2 regions of the Geopseudomonas guangdongensis genome follow, and region 1 is predicted to be linked to the other one. Evidence: predicted binding sites of a transcription regulator. Region 1 holds the regulator's gene; the other holds the start of a gene.

The links. Region 1 encodes FliA, which starts transcription of late flagellar genes. Its sites were predicted from a motif close to CTAAAGTTTNNNNNNNNNNNGCCGNTAA; they were not measured.
Region 2: BLU22_RS04290 (methyl-accepting chemotaxis protein) is a predicted target of FliA. The motif match lies at 3,511-3,538, and genes of this name have one in related genera.

Annotation. Positions count from the first base shown of each region.
Region 1 covers NZ_LT629780.1:740,619-746,739, forward strand. Annotated here, with positions in the region: gene BLU22_RS03570 (ATP-binding protein) at 1-150, opposite strand, end outside; gene BLU22_RS03575 (flagellar protein FlaG) at 387-761, shown strand; gene BLU22_RS03580 (PilZ domain-containing protein) at 844-2,559, opposite strand; gene BLU22_RS03585 (RNA polymerase sigma factor FliA) at 2,669-3,367, opposite strand; gene BLU22_RS03590 (flagellar protein FlhE) at 3,547-3,957, opposite strand; gene BLU22_RS03595 (hypothetical protein) at 3,954-4,544, opposite strand; gene flhF (flagellar biosynthesis protein FlhF) at 4,544-6,121, opposite strand, start outside.
Region 2 covers NZ_LT629780.1:891,073-897,193, reverse strand. Annotated here, with positions in the region: gene BLU22_RS04300 (MgtC/SapB family protein) at 1-500, opposite strand, end outside; gene BLU22_RS04295 (class I SAM-dependent rRNA methyltransferase) at 593-1,789, opposite strand; gene BLU22_RS04290 (methyl-accepting chemotaxis protein) at 1,907-3,469, opposite strand; gene mutM (bifunctional DNA-formamidopyrimidine glycosylase/DNA-(apurinic or apyrimidinic site) lyase) at 3,618-4,430, shown strand; gene BLU22_RS04280 (multidrug transporter) at 4,505-4,837, shown strand; gene BLU22_RS04275 (Na/Pi cotransporter family protein) at 4,970-6,121, shown strand, end outside.

The DNA.
Region 1 (6,121 bases):
GAGCAGACCGCAGGCCAGCACCGGCAGCAGCCACGCCGGCGGCGCCTGGCGCTGCAGCAGGGCGACCAGCAGGCTGGCCAGGCCGACCGCCTGCAGGGCGAAGGCCAGGGCACGAAGGTAGACCGGAAAGGACGCGGCGCGTAGGTACATGTATGGGCTGCCCGGATATCCCGCGGCCCTCATGGCCGGGGAACGCCACTGTAGCGGCAAATCGCCGGGCGATGCAGCGTCTTCCGGACTATCGTATAAGCCGCCGCGCACGGCTGCCGGCACGCCGCGGGCAGGCGCGAACCGACCGCCCGACGCTCAAGACTCGCGGCGGCCAGCCGATATGCTTGTCGATGTGCCATGACAAAAAGTCATGCTTCGTATGGAGGGGAACACCCATGAATTCACCGCTCTTGGATGCCAGCGCCGTCACACCCAACCCGGCCACCGTCAACCTCACGCCCCGGCAACGCCTCGAAGGCGCTCTCGCCCAGCTGCCCGCCGTCGCCGGCAGCGCCGCCGCGCAGAGCCAGAGCAGCCAGCCGGCACTGCTCGACCGCCAGGAACTGGTCGAGCCGGTACAGCGCATCAACGAGTCGCTGGCCGGCTTCGGCGTCGAGTTCCAGCTCAGCGAGCCGGGCAAGCATCTGGTCGCACAGATCGTCGACCGCGAGAGCGGCGAGCTGATCCGGCAGATTCCCAGCGAGGAAGTGCTGCGCGTGATCGACAATCTGGACAAGATGCGCGGCCGCCTGCTCGAAGAGACCGCCTGAGTCGTCCGCCAGGCGGCGACCCGGATCGGCGCCACGCCCCGACTCGTACACCGAGCGGGGCGGGCATGCAGTACGTACCCGCTCAGGCCCAGCGGGCCTCCGGCACGATGATACCCTCGACCTTGCCCAGCTTGCCCAGCTCGGTGCCGGTCAGCGGCTCGCTGAGGGTCGCACCCAGCAGGGTGGCCTGATCGGTGAGCTGCACCTGGGCGATGCGCCCCTGGGTGTCCAGACGCTGCACCCAGCCCAGCGCGCCCTCGGCGAAGCGCACCAGCGCGCCGATCGGGATGATCCCGAAGTGGCGGATGTAACGGCTGCACCACTGGCTGTCAAGCTGCGCCTCGCGGCCGATCAGGTAGCGATAGATGCCGCTGACCGCCTGCCCCGGACGATCCGGACGGGCGCGGCTCATCGCGTCGACCACGTCGACCACCGCGGCGACCCGGGCCAGTTCGCCCAGTTGCTCGCCCTTCAGCGCCAGCGGATAGCCGCTGCCATCCAGACGCTCGTTGATGCCCTCGACGATACCGCGGATCACCGGCTCAGGAATCCACTTGCAGCTGCCCATGCGCGCGCGCAGCATGCCGACGTGGGTGGCGAACTCGCTGCGCTGTTCGGCGCTCATCCGCTCGACGCGCAGCAGCGCCGGCGGCAGCAGGGCCTTGCCCAGGTCGTGCACCAGAGCACAGGCGACCACTGCCTTGACCAGGTCGCGCGGCGCGTTGCGAGCGGCGATCAGGTCGGCCAGGCGGGTGGCCACGGCGATGCTGTGCTGCACCAGCGGCGAGTCGTCGACCAGGCAGTGGCTGGCGAACAGCATCGACTCGCGGTCCTCGTCGAGCAGGTTGAGGAGGAATTCGCTGTGCCGCGACAGCAGCACCGGATCGACCTCGCCGCCCTGCTGCAGCTGCAGCAGCTGGCCGTTGAGGTACACCGCGACCCGCGCCAGGCGGCGGGCCATCGGCGTGGCGTAGTCGAGGCCGTGGGGACGCGGGCCGCTGTCGACCGCCTTGCTCTGCTCGGGACGCACGAACAGCGCCGAGGGCGCCAGCGAGGCGTCGCCGCCCACCGCGGTGCGCGCCCCTTCGCGCTCGATCTCGCGCACATAGAACCACAGGCGCCGCTCCAGCTCGGCGCTCAGCTCGCCGAAGCCGCAGCCGAAGCGCACGCTCTGCCAGTCGCCGCTGATCTGTGCATGGCGCACCACGCCGTTCAGGTTGACCTTCTGGCCGTTGGGGAACTGCAGCTCGATGCGCTCGAGCACATGCTCGGCCTGCAGCTCGGCGGCGCCGCCGGCGGCCTGCAGCTCCAGGCGGCAGCCCCCGAGCGACAGGTCGAGCAGGCGACCGCCGAACAGGCGGTCGCTGTTCTCGGCCTTCACCGTCACCAGCACTTCCATGCGCGCGTTCAGCTCGGCGCGGAAGGTACTGCGCCGGTGCAGCACTTCCAGCCACTGTGGCCAGTCGCAGGCGATCTGCACCCGGCCGGCCACTTCCAGACGCTGGCGCGGGCGCAGCGGCGCGGTCTGCAGCAGGGTGCCGCCGGCCCGGCCGGTCAGCACGAAGGACTCGGGCATCTTCTCCAGCATGTCGGCCACGCCGGGCGCCGAGGTCAGGTCGAGCACCAGCTCCTCGTCGGGACTGACCTCCATCAGCAGCACCGGCAGCGGCTGCTCCTCCTGGTAGATGCACAGCAGCTGCGCGTCGCCCTGGGCACACAGGGTTTCGAGCAGATCGCGGCAACGCCCCGGATGTTCGACGCGGGTGAAGATATCGCTGGCCTGTTGTTCCATTTCCATCCCTTAGCTCGCCTGCGGCAGGACGCCGGCCGGTCGCGGGCGGGTCATGCAAAAGGTCGTTATGATGCCAGCATATCGGCTGTGCGGGGATCGACTTTAGCCGCCCGCCTCACTCCGACAGCCAGCTGCGCAGCCGCGCCACCGCCTGGCTGTGCAACTGACAGACGCGCGACTCGCTGACCCCGAGCACGGCGCCGATTTCCTTGAGATTGAGGTCTTCCTGGTAGTAGAGGGCGAGCAGCAACTTCTCGCGCTCGGGCAGGGCTTCGATGGCCTTGATCAGCCGCTCGCGGTCGCGCCCCTCGGCCAGCTCGGCGAACGGCGAGAGGGCCTGGCTGGTGGCGCTCACCGCATCGATCTCGTCCTCGCCCATCTCGTCGAGCGCCACCATCTGGCTGCCGTTGGCATCCAGCAGCAGCTGACGGTATTCGGCTAGGTCGATGCCCAGCGCGGCGGCGATCTCGCGCTCCTCGGGCGCACGACCGAGGCGCTGTTCGAGCAGACGCAGAGTCTCGTCCAGGGCACGGGCGTTGCGCCGCACCCGGCGCGGCACCCAGTCGCGACTGCGCAGCTCGTCGAGCATGGCGCCGCGGATGCGCTGGCTGGCGAAGGTGGCGAAGCTGGCGCCCTGATTGGCGTCGAAGCGCTTGAGGGCATCGAGCAGGCCGATGGTGCCGGCCTGGATCAGGTCGTCCAGCTCGACGCAGGCCGGCAGCTTGAGCTGCAGGCTGAGGGCCTGGCGCCGCACCAGCGGCAGATGCTGTTCGAGCAGATCGCGCTGTTTGAGTTTGCCCTGTGCCGTGTACATCCGCTCGCCTGAACTGCCCTGAAGAGAAACCCGAGAAAGAGTGGTCGCCACGCGCATCGCGCCCGTACCTGGGCGGGGTGCCCGGCGGGCCGGTGCCTGCATTGTTACCGCGCCCCTGCGAGGGTCAAGCCCGGAACACTCGCCGCCAGTGCCGGCTATTCGGTGCTTTGTCGCCGTGCTCAGCGGTAATGCACGAATAGTTGCAGGTCGCGCACCTCGACGGCTGGCATGCCCGGCGCCAGGTGGAAGCGAAAATGCAGCGGCTGTCCGGCGTCCAGCCCGGCCAGGCCACGGGTCAGCCCGCGCCCCACGCCCGAACGGCTGTCCAGCTCGACACAGCGCTGCGGGTGGCAGAGCCAGGCCTGTAGGTGCGTGGCCATCGGCAGCTGGAACTGCCAGCGCACCTGCTCCAGGCTGCGGCCCCGGGCCATCGCCGGCGGCGTCAGCAGCGCCGACGGGGTGTCGCGCCCGGCCACCGCGACGCGCAGGCTCGCAGCGCTGGCGTGCCAGCTGCTCACCGCGCCGGCCGCCAGCAGCGGCTCGGAGCACAGCGATAGCGCTGCCAGCAGGACGATCCCCAGACGCTTCATTCGGCCACTCCCGGCTGCTCGGCGAGCAGCAGCAGTTCGATGCCGAGAAAGCCCGCCGCGGCCTGCTGCAGGTTGCCGAGCAGGCCGCGATGGGAAGCGATGCCCGGATGCAGCACCAGCAGGCGCTGCGGGCCGTCGGCCTCGGCCAGCCGGCGCAGGGTCAGGTAGGCGCGGCGGAAGCTGTCCAGGTCGCTGTCCACCCACAGCGCCCAGCGCGACTGCTGGGCCGCCAGCACGCCGAAGTGCGGACTGTCGACATCCAGCGCGACGATGCGCCATAGCTGCGGGTCGCCCAGCCAGCGGTGGCCGTTGGCGTGCCAGCGCTGCAGGGTCTGCCAGGCGCGCGCGCTCTGCTGCGCGCTGGCGTCGGGCAGACCGACCACCATCAGGGTCTGCCGCGGCTGCGCCGCGTGGCTGGGCGACGGCTCGACCGATGCCTCGACGACAACCTCGGGCGCTGCCGGCGGCGGCGTTTCGGCGGGCGACGCCAGCCCCTGCTGCTCGGCCCAGCGGCGCAGGCCGGCGGCCTGGTCGCTGGCGCCTAGGCCATTGTCCGGCTGGCTCGCGGCGGAGGAAAACTCGAACATCAGTACAGCCCGCCGCCCTGGGTGCCGATCTGCCGGAAGGCGTCGCGCGCGGCCAGCAGGTGCAGCAGCGCATCGAGCTGCTGGCCCGGTCCGCGCGGACGCCGGCTGCCGCTGAGCGCCGCCAGCTGGGCGCGCACGTCCATGGCCCAGGCGTCACTGGCCTGATCGAGACGGCTGGCCGCAGCCGCCAGTCCGGCGGCGAGGAACAGGCGCAGCTCCTGCTGCAGCGGCTCGCGGTCATCGCCGAGCGCCTGCCAGGCGCGCAGGGTCAGCGACGGCAGTTCGTCGCCGCTCAGCTGCCGGCGCAGGCTCTCGGCCTGCCGGGCCAGTCCCTGCTGGCCCAGTTCGGGGCTCCAGGCCAGCCAGTGGCGCTGGGCGAACGGCTGGGTGGCGTCGACCTCGAACAGCTGGCCGAACCAGGCCTGCACCGGCCAGCCCGGCACCGCGCCCTTGCCGCTGCGCAGTTGCACCGGCACCTGCTGCAGCGCCAGGCGCACCTGGCGGCCACGGTAACGCAGCTCCAGACCGGCATGGGGTTCGGCGACCTCGGCGAGCTGGGCCAGGCTGTAGCGCTCGCCCAGGTAGTCGACGCGGCTGCCGCCCTTGGCCAGGCAGACCCAGGCGCTGCGCTGCTCGGCCAGCTGCGCCAGCCCCTCGGCGTCCGGGCAGGCCGGCAGCAGGTGGGTGCTGGCGCCCAGGTTGGCGTGCGCCCAGTGCAGGCGGCGATCCTGGCCGGCCGGCAGCAGGTGGGCCAGCCACGGGCGCACCTGCAGACGCCCGGCCTCGTCCAGGGCCAGCAGCGGCATGCTCCAGCCGGCCCCGGCGACCGCCGTGGTGCGCCCCCACAGCAGTTGCCGGGTGCCCGGCAGCAGGCTGCCGTCCATCGCCTGCAGCAGCTGGGCCAGGCGCTCGCCCTGCAGGCTGCGCGGCAGTGCCGACAGCTGCCAGGCGGCTTCGAGCAGGGCGAAACCGTCGATCTCGCGGCGCAGATTGTCGAGCGCCGCGGCCAGGCCGCGACCGTGGCCGAGCAGCCCGCGCGACAGCGCCTCCAGACGCTGCGCGGCGCCGAGCGGGGCGCTGTCCTGGGGCACGAAGGGCGACGGCTGGCTGACCGCCAGAGCCTGGCGCAGCAACGCCGGCGCCTCGGCCAGCTGCAGGTCCTCGGGCACCTGCTGGCCGGTGGCCACGTAGTTCAGGCGCAGGCCGTGGCGGATCAGGATGTCCAGCACCGGGCCGAGCCGCGCCGCCTCGTCGGACTTGCTGACGATGCAGTCGTGCAGACTGCTGCCGGCAGCCAGCGCAGCGCGCTGGTAGGTGTCGACCACCTCTTCGAGGGTGTCGCCGTGACTGGCGGCGTTGAGCAGCAGCATCAGGCGGATCGGCCGGCCGGCAGCGCCGAGCTGGCTAATCTGGGTGAGCAGGCGCTGGTCGCGCTGGCTCATGCCGACGGTGTCGATGATCACCAGGCGCTTGTCGGCCAGCTGGCGCAGCAGGTCGTCCAGCGGCGCATCGGCGGCCAGGGCGTGGACCTCGACGCCGAGCAGGCGGGCGTAGATGCGCAGCTGCTCGTGGGCGCC
Region 2 (6,121 bases), 150 kb from region 1:
CCCTTGAGCAGCAGGGCGCGGATGCGCGCCTCGTCGCAGGCCTTGCAGGTCAGCTCGATGCGGTAGTACTGCTCGGTCTCGTTTTCCTGCAGGGCGCGGCGGCTGATCCAGCGGCCCAGCGGGTTGAGCAGCAGGTGGGTGGCGAGGATCAGCGCGCCGACCTCGGCGGCCAGCAGGGCGAAGCCGGAGCCGGCCAGCACGCCGACCGCCGCCGAGCACCAGAGGGTGGCCGCGGTGCTCAGGCCGCGCACGTTGAAGCCGTCGCGCAGGATCACCCCGGCGCCGAGAAAGCCGATGCCCGAGACCACCTGGGCGGCGATCCGGCTGGGGCTGGTGTCGCCGTCGACCAGCAGCGGCAGGCTGGTGAACACCGCGGCGCCGAGGGCCACCAGGGCGTGGGTGGTCAGGCCGGTCAGGCGCTGGCGCCACTGGCGCTCCAGGCCGATGAGCGCGCCGATGGCGGTGGCCACCAGCAGGTTGAGGAGGATGTCGCTGTGCATGGCATTCCCCGGCAAGCAATGTCATGCGGGAAGCACGGGCGTGCCGTCCCGGAGGAAGCCGCCCGGCGCGGGCCGGGCGGTGCGTGGCGCACTCAGCCGTTGGGCAGGATGCGGCAGGTCAGGCTCTTGATGTAGCGGGTCTCGGCGATGGCCGGATGCACCGGATGGTCCGGGCCCTGGCCGCCGCGTTCGAGCAGCTGGATGTGGCGGTCGAGGTGGCGGGCGCTCGAGAGCAGGATGTTCTGCAGGTCGTCCTCGGGCAGGTGCATCGAGCAGCTGGCGCTGACCAGGATGCCGTCCTTGCTCAGCAGGCGCATGGCCGCCTCGTTGAGGCGGCGGTAGGCGGCCTCGCCGTTCTTCAGGTCCTTCTTGCGCTTGATGAACGCCGGCGGGTCGGCGACGATCACGTCGAAGCGCTCCTCGGCGGCTTTCAGTTCCTTGAGCGCCTCGAACACGTCGCCTTCCACGCAGGCCATCTTCTCGCCCACGCCGTTGAGCGCGGCGTTGCGCTCGACGCCATCGAGCGCCAGCGCCGAGCCGTCCACGCACATCACCTCGGAGGCGCCGAACACCGCCGCCTGCACGCCCCAGCCGCCGACGTAGCTGAACAGGTCGAGCACGCGCTTGCCCTTGACGTAGGGCGCCAGGCGCGCGCGGTTCAGGCGGTGGTCGTAGAACCAGCCGGTCTTCTGCCCGCCCTGCACCGGCGCCTCGAACTTCACGCCGTTCTCTTCCAGCGCCACCCACTCGGGCACCTCGCCGTAGGCGCTTTCCACGTAGCGGGCCAGGCCTTCGGCGTCGCGCGCGGCGCTGTCGTTCTTCCACAGCACGGCGGCGGGCTTGAGCACCTGGAGCAGGGCGGCGAGCACCTCGTCCTTCAGCCGCTCCATGGTCGCCGAGGCCAGCTGCACCACCAGCACGTCGCCGAAGCGGTCGACCACCAGGCCCGGGAGCAGGTCGGAGTCGCCGTAGACCAGGCGGTAGAAGGGCTTGTCGAACAGCCGCTCGCGCAGGCTGAGGGCGACGTTGATGCGGTGCACCAGCAGCGATTTGTCCAGCAGGTGCTTGGTGTCGCGCGACACCAGACGGGCGCAGATCAGGTTCTGCGGGCTGAGCGCGACGATGCCCAGGGGCTTGCCGTTGCTCATTTCGAGGATCGCCTGGTCGCCGGCGGCGAACAGGTTGAGCGGGGTGGCCGCCACGTCCACCTCGTTGCTGTAGACCCACAGGTGACCGGCGCGCAGACGGCGCTCGGCGTTGGCTTTCAGTCGCAGGCTGGGCAGGGACATGGGGCTCTCTCGCAAAAAGCGCGGAGTATAGCGCAAAGCCCCCCGCCACCCTCAGCCGGCGCTCGGCTGCCACGCCGTCGCCGTCGCCGGCGTGCGGCGGGTGGCGGGTGTGCGGGGTCAGGCGGCGCGCGGCGCGTCGATCTTGAAGGCGGCGACCTGCTGCTGCATCCGCTCGGCCTGTTCTTCGAGGGCCGCGGCGGCGGCGCGCGACTGTTCGACCAGGCTGGCGTTGTGCTGGGTGGTGCCGTCGAGCTGGCCGATGGCGCCGTTGATCTGCGCGAAGCCGCTGCGCTGCTCGCCGGTGGCGGCGGAGATTTCCTGCATCAGCCCGGCCAGCTGGTGGATGGCCGCCACCGCCTCGCCGATGGTCCGTCCGCTGTTCTCGGCCTGGCGGGTGCCCTGCTGGATGCGCTCGCCGATGTCCTCGATCAGCGCGCGGATCTCCTGCGCCGAGGCGGCGCTGCGGCTGGCCAGGCTGCGCACTTCCTGGGCCACCACGGCGAAGCCGCGGCCCTGCTCGCCGGCCCGCGCCGCCTCCACCGAGGCGTTGAGGGCGAGGATGTTGGTCTGGAAGGCGATGCCGTCGATGACCCGGATGATGTCGTTGATGCGCTGCGAGCTGTCGGCCAGCGCGCGCATCAGCTGGATGTTCTCCTCGACGTCGCGACCGCCGCTCTGCGCGGTGCGCGCGGCGGTGGCGGCGAGGCTGTTGGCCTGGGCGGTGGCCTCGCTGGTCTGCTGCGCGCTGGCGCTGACCTGCTCCATGCTGGCGGCGGTCTGCTGCAGGGCGGCGACCTGTTCCTCGGTGCGCGCGGCCAGCTCCTGGCTGCCGATCAGCACCTCGTGGGCGCGCTGCAGGACGTTGTCGCTGCTGTGGTGCAGCGAGCCGACCAGCGCGCCGAGCTTGTGGTTGGCGCTGCCCATGGCGGCCAGCAGGCGACCGGTCTCGTCCTGCCGGCGGCTCTGCGGCGCATGGGTCAGGTCGCCCTCTGCCAGCCGGCGGGTCGCCTCCAGGGCGTCGCGCAGCGGCGCGGTGATGCTGCGGGTGATGCGCAGCGCCAGCACGGCGGCGGCCAGCACCGCCAGCACGGCGAAGCCGAGCAGGCCCAGGCGCGCGTTGCGGGCCTGGACGCCGGCCCGCTGCTCGGCGGCTTCCAGCTGGGCGAGGGCGCTGGCGTCGATGGCCGCGGCGCTGGCGTCGAGGCGGTAGACCTCGTCCTTGTACCGGCCCATCGCGGCGTTGGCGGCGGCGGCGCCGTCCAGTTCGCCGTCGGCGATGCGCAGCGCCACCGCGGCGAAGCCGCTGGCGTAGCCGTCCAGCGCGCGGCGGGCGTCCCGGTACTGCTCGCGCAGGGCGCTGTCGCCGGCCAGGGCGGCGCCCTGTTCGAGGGTGGCGGCCAGGCTCTGCCGGGTGCTGTCCCAGCGGCGCCGGTAGTCGGCGACCTTGTCGCGCGCGGCGAGGTTGATGAAGCTGTCCTTCTCGAAGCGGCGCAGTTCCAGGGCCAGGCGGCGCACTTGGGCGGCGTTGTGGGTCAGGCCGGCGTTGTGGCGCAGGTCGTGCGTCGAGTCTTCCAGCGCGGCGAGTCCGTACAGGCCGACGCCGAGGGCGACGACGAGCAGCAGGACCAGGCTGGCGAAGGCGATGCCCAGGCGGGCGGCGATGGATTGGCGGGTCAGCATGGCGGGGTATTCCAAGGGCACGGCAAGATTGCAGACTGGTTACATCGGCCGCCAAGGTGCGATCTTGAGCTTTTGGCGCCAAAAGACCGACTTTACTGCTGCGACAATCCTGCTATGTTGGCGCACCCTGCTGTTGCGGTGCCGCACCATGCCCGAATTGCCCGAAGTCGAAACCACCCGCCGCGGCATCGCCCCGCATCTGGAAGGCCGCCGGGTGACCCGCGTGATCGTCCGCGAGCGCCGCCTGCGCTGGCCGGTGCCGGAGGATCTCGACGTGCGCCTGTCCGGCCAGCGCATCCTGCGGGTCGGCCGGCGCGCCAAGTACCTGCTGATCGAGGCCGAGTGCGGCACGCTGATCGGCCATCTGGGCATGTCCGGCAGCCTGCGGCTGATCGAGGCCGGGCTGGCGGCGGAGAAGCACGCCCACGTCGACATCGAGCTGGATTCGGGGCTGGCGCTGCGCTACCACGATCCGCGGCGCTTCGGCGCGCTGCTGTGGAGCGCGAACCCGCTCGAACACGAGCTGCTGCGCCGGCTGGGGCCGGAGCCGCTGGGCGAGGCGTTCAACGGCGAACGGCTTTACCAGCTGTCGCGCGGGCGCTCGATGGCGGTCAAGCCGTTCATCATGGACAACGCGGTGGTGGTCGGGGTCGGCAACATCTACGCCACCGAGGCGCTGTTCGCCGCCGGCATCGACCCGCGCCGCGAGGCCGGATCGATCTCCCGCGCCCGCTACCTGAAGCTGGCCGAGGAGATCAGGCGCATCCTCGCCGCCGCCATCGACTGCGGCGGCACCACCCTGCGCGATTTCGTCGGCGGCGACGGCAAGCCCGGCTATTTCCAGCAGACCCTGCTGGCCTATGGCCGCGGCGGGCAGTTCTGCACGGTCTGCGGCGGCACCCTGCGCGAGGTCAAGCTGGGCCAGCGGGCCAGCGTCTACTGCCCGCGCTGCCAGCGTTGATGGGCTTCACGCAGGCGCGGCGCGCGACGCTGCTATAGTCGGGGCAGCCCGTCATTGCGCAAAGGACCCCTGCCATGCCCCGCCTCCGTTCCCTGCTTCCCGCCCTGCTGCTCGGCGCCGGTTTGAGCCTGCTGCCGTTGCAGGCCAGCTTCGCCGCCGCCAGCGCCGGCAGCGACCCGATGTACCAGGCCGACGCGCCGCGTGCCTATTCGATGGTCGCCGACCTGCTGATCGCCCGACCGCTGCTGATCGCCGGTACGGCGCTGGGCGCAGCGGTGTTCGTGGTCACCCTGCCGTTCAGCGCGCTGGGCGGCAACGTCGAGGAAGCGGGCGATGCGCTGGTGATCGAGCCGGGCCGCGAGGCCTTCGTGCGCTGTCTGGGCTGCGCCAGCGGCTACCAGCGCTGAGTCGCGCGCGGCGCACCTTGCGCCCGCGCCCGCCTCGCCAGGGCGATTGTCCGGCCAGCGTCCGTCCCCCTCCCTGACGCTTCATCTTTCGGTCACAATCGCCGGCCGCCCCGTCGACAGGGGCGGCTCATCATGCTCAGGAGGGAAGCCTTGTCCAAATACTCATCCAACACGATCGTCATCTGGCTGCTGCTCGCGGCCCTGGCCGTGTCGTTCTGGTTCAGCGCCGGCTGGACGCGGCTGGCCGGCGGCCTGGCGCTGTTCCTGTTCGGCATGCAGTGCCTGGAGGAGGGCCTGCGCCTGCTGGCCGGCGGCGAGCTGGAACGCTTCCTGGCCAGGGCCACCGACCGCGCCTGGAAAAGCCTGAGCTTCGGCGTGCTGGCCACCGTGACGGTGCAGTCCAGCACCCTGGTGTCGCTGCTGACCATCGCCTTCCTCGGCACCGGGCTGATCGGCCTGGGCGCCGGCCTGTGCATCGTGTTCGGCGCCAACCTCGGCACCACCAGCGGCATCTGGCTGCTGGCGCTGGCCGGGCAGAGCGCCAGCCTCGGCGACCTGGCCCTGCCGCTGGCGGTGTTCGGCATCCTGCTCGGCTTCAACGGCCCGCGCAGCAAGGGCGTCGGCCGGGTGCTGCTGGGCATCTGCTTCCTGTTCTTCGGCATCGACCTGATCAAGGGCGGCTTCAGCGACGCCACCGAGATGTTCGACCCGGCGCAGTTCAAGGTGCCGGGGATCCTGGGCATCCTGCTGTTCGTCGGCATCGGCGCGCTGGTCACCGCGGTGGTGCAGTCCAGCCACGCCAGCCTGATGCTGGTGCTCACCGCGCTGTCCTCCGGGCAGATCGACGTCGACCAGGCCTTCGCCCTGGCCATCGGCACCAACGTCGGCGGGGTGGTCACCGCGGTGGTCGGCGCGCTGGGCGGGGCGCGTGCCGGGATGCGCCTGGCGCTGGCCAACGTGATCTTCAACCTGGTGGTCGCCGTCCTCGCCCTGCTGCTGCTGCAGCCGCTGACCGCGCTGGTGCTGCTGATCGCCGCGCAGCTCGGCTTCGCCGGCAACGCGCTGCTGGAGCTGGCGCTGTTCCACACCCTGTTCAACGGCCTGGGCGTGCTGCTGTTCCTGCCTCTGCATCGACGTCTGGCTACGGCGCTGGAGCGCTGGCTGCCGGAGGTGGCCGAGCCCCACGTGCTGATCGCCGCGGTGCAGGGCAGCGCCGCGCCCGAGGCGGCCAAGGTGCCGACCCGCGCCCGCTATCTGGACGACAACGCGCTGGACTCGGCGGAC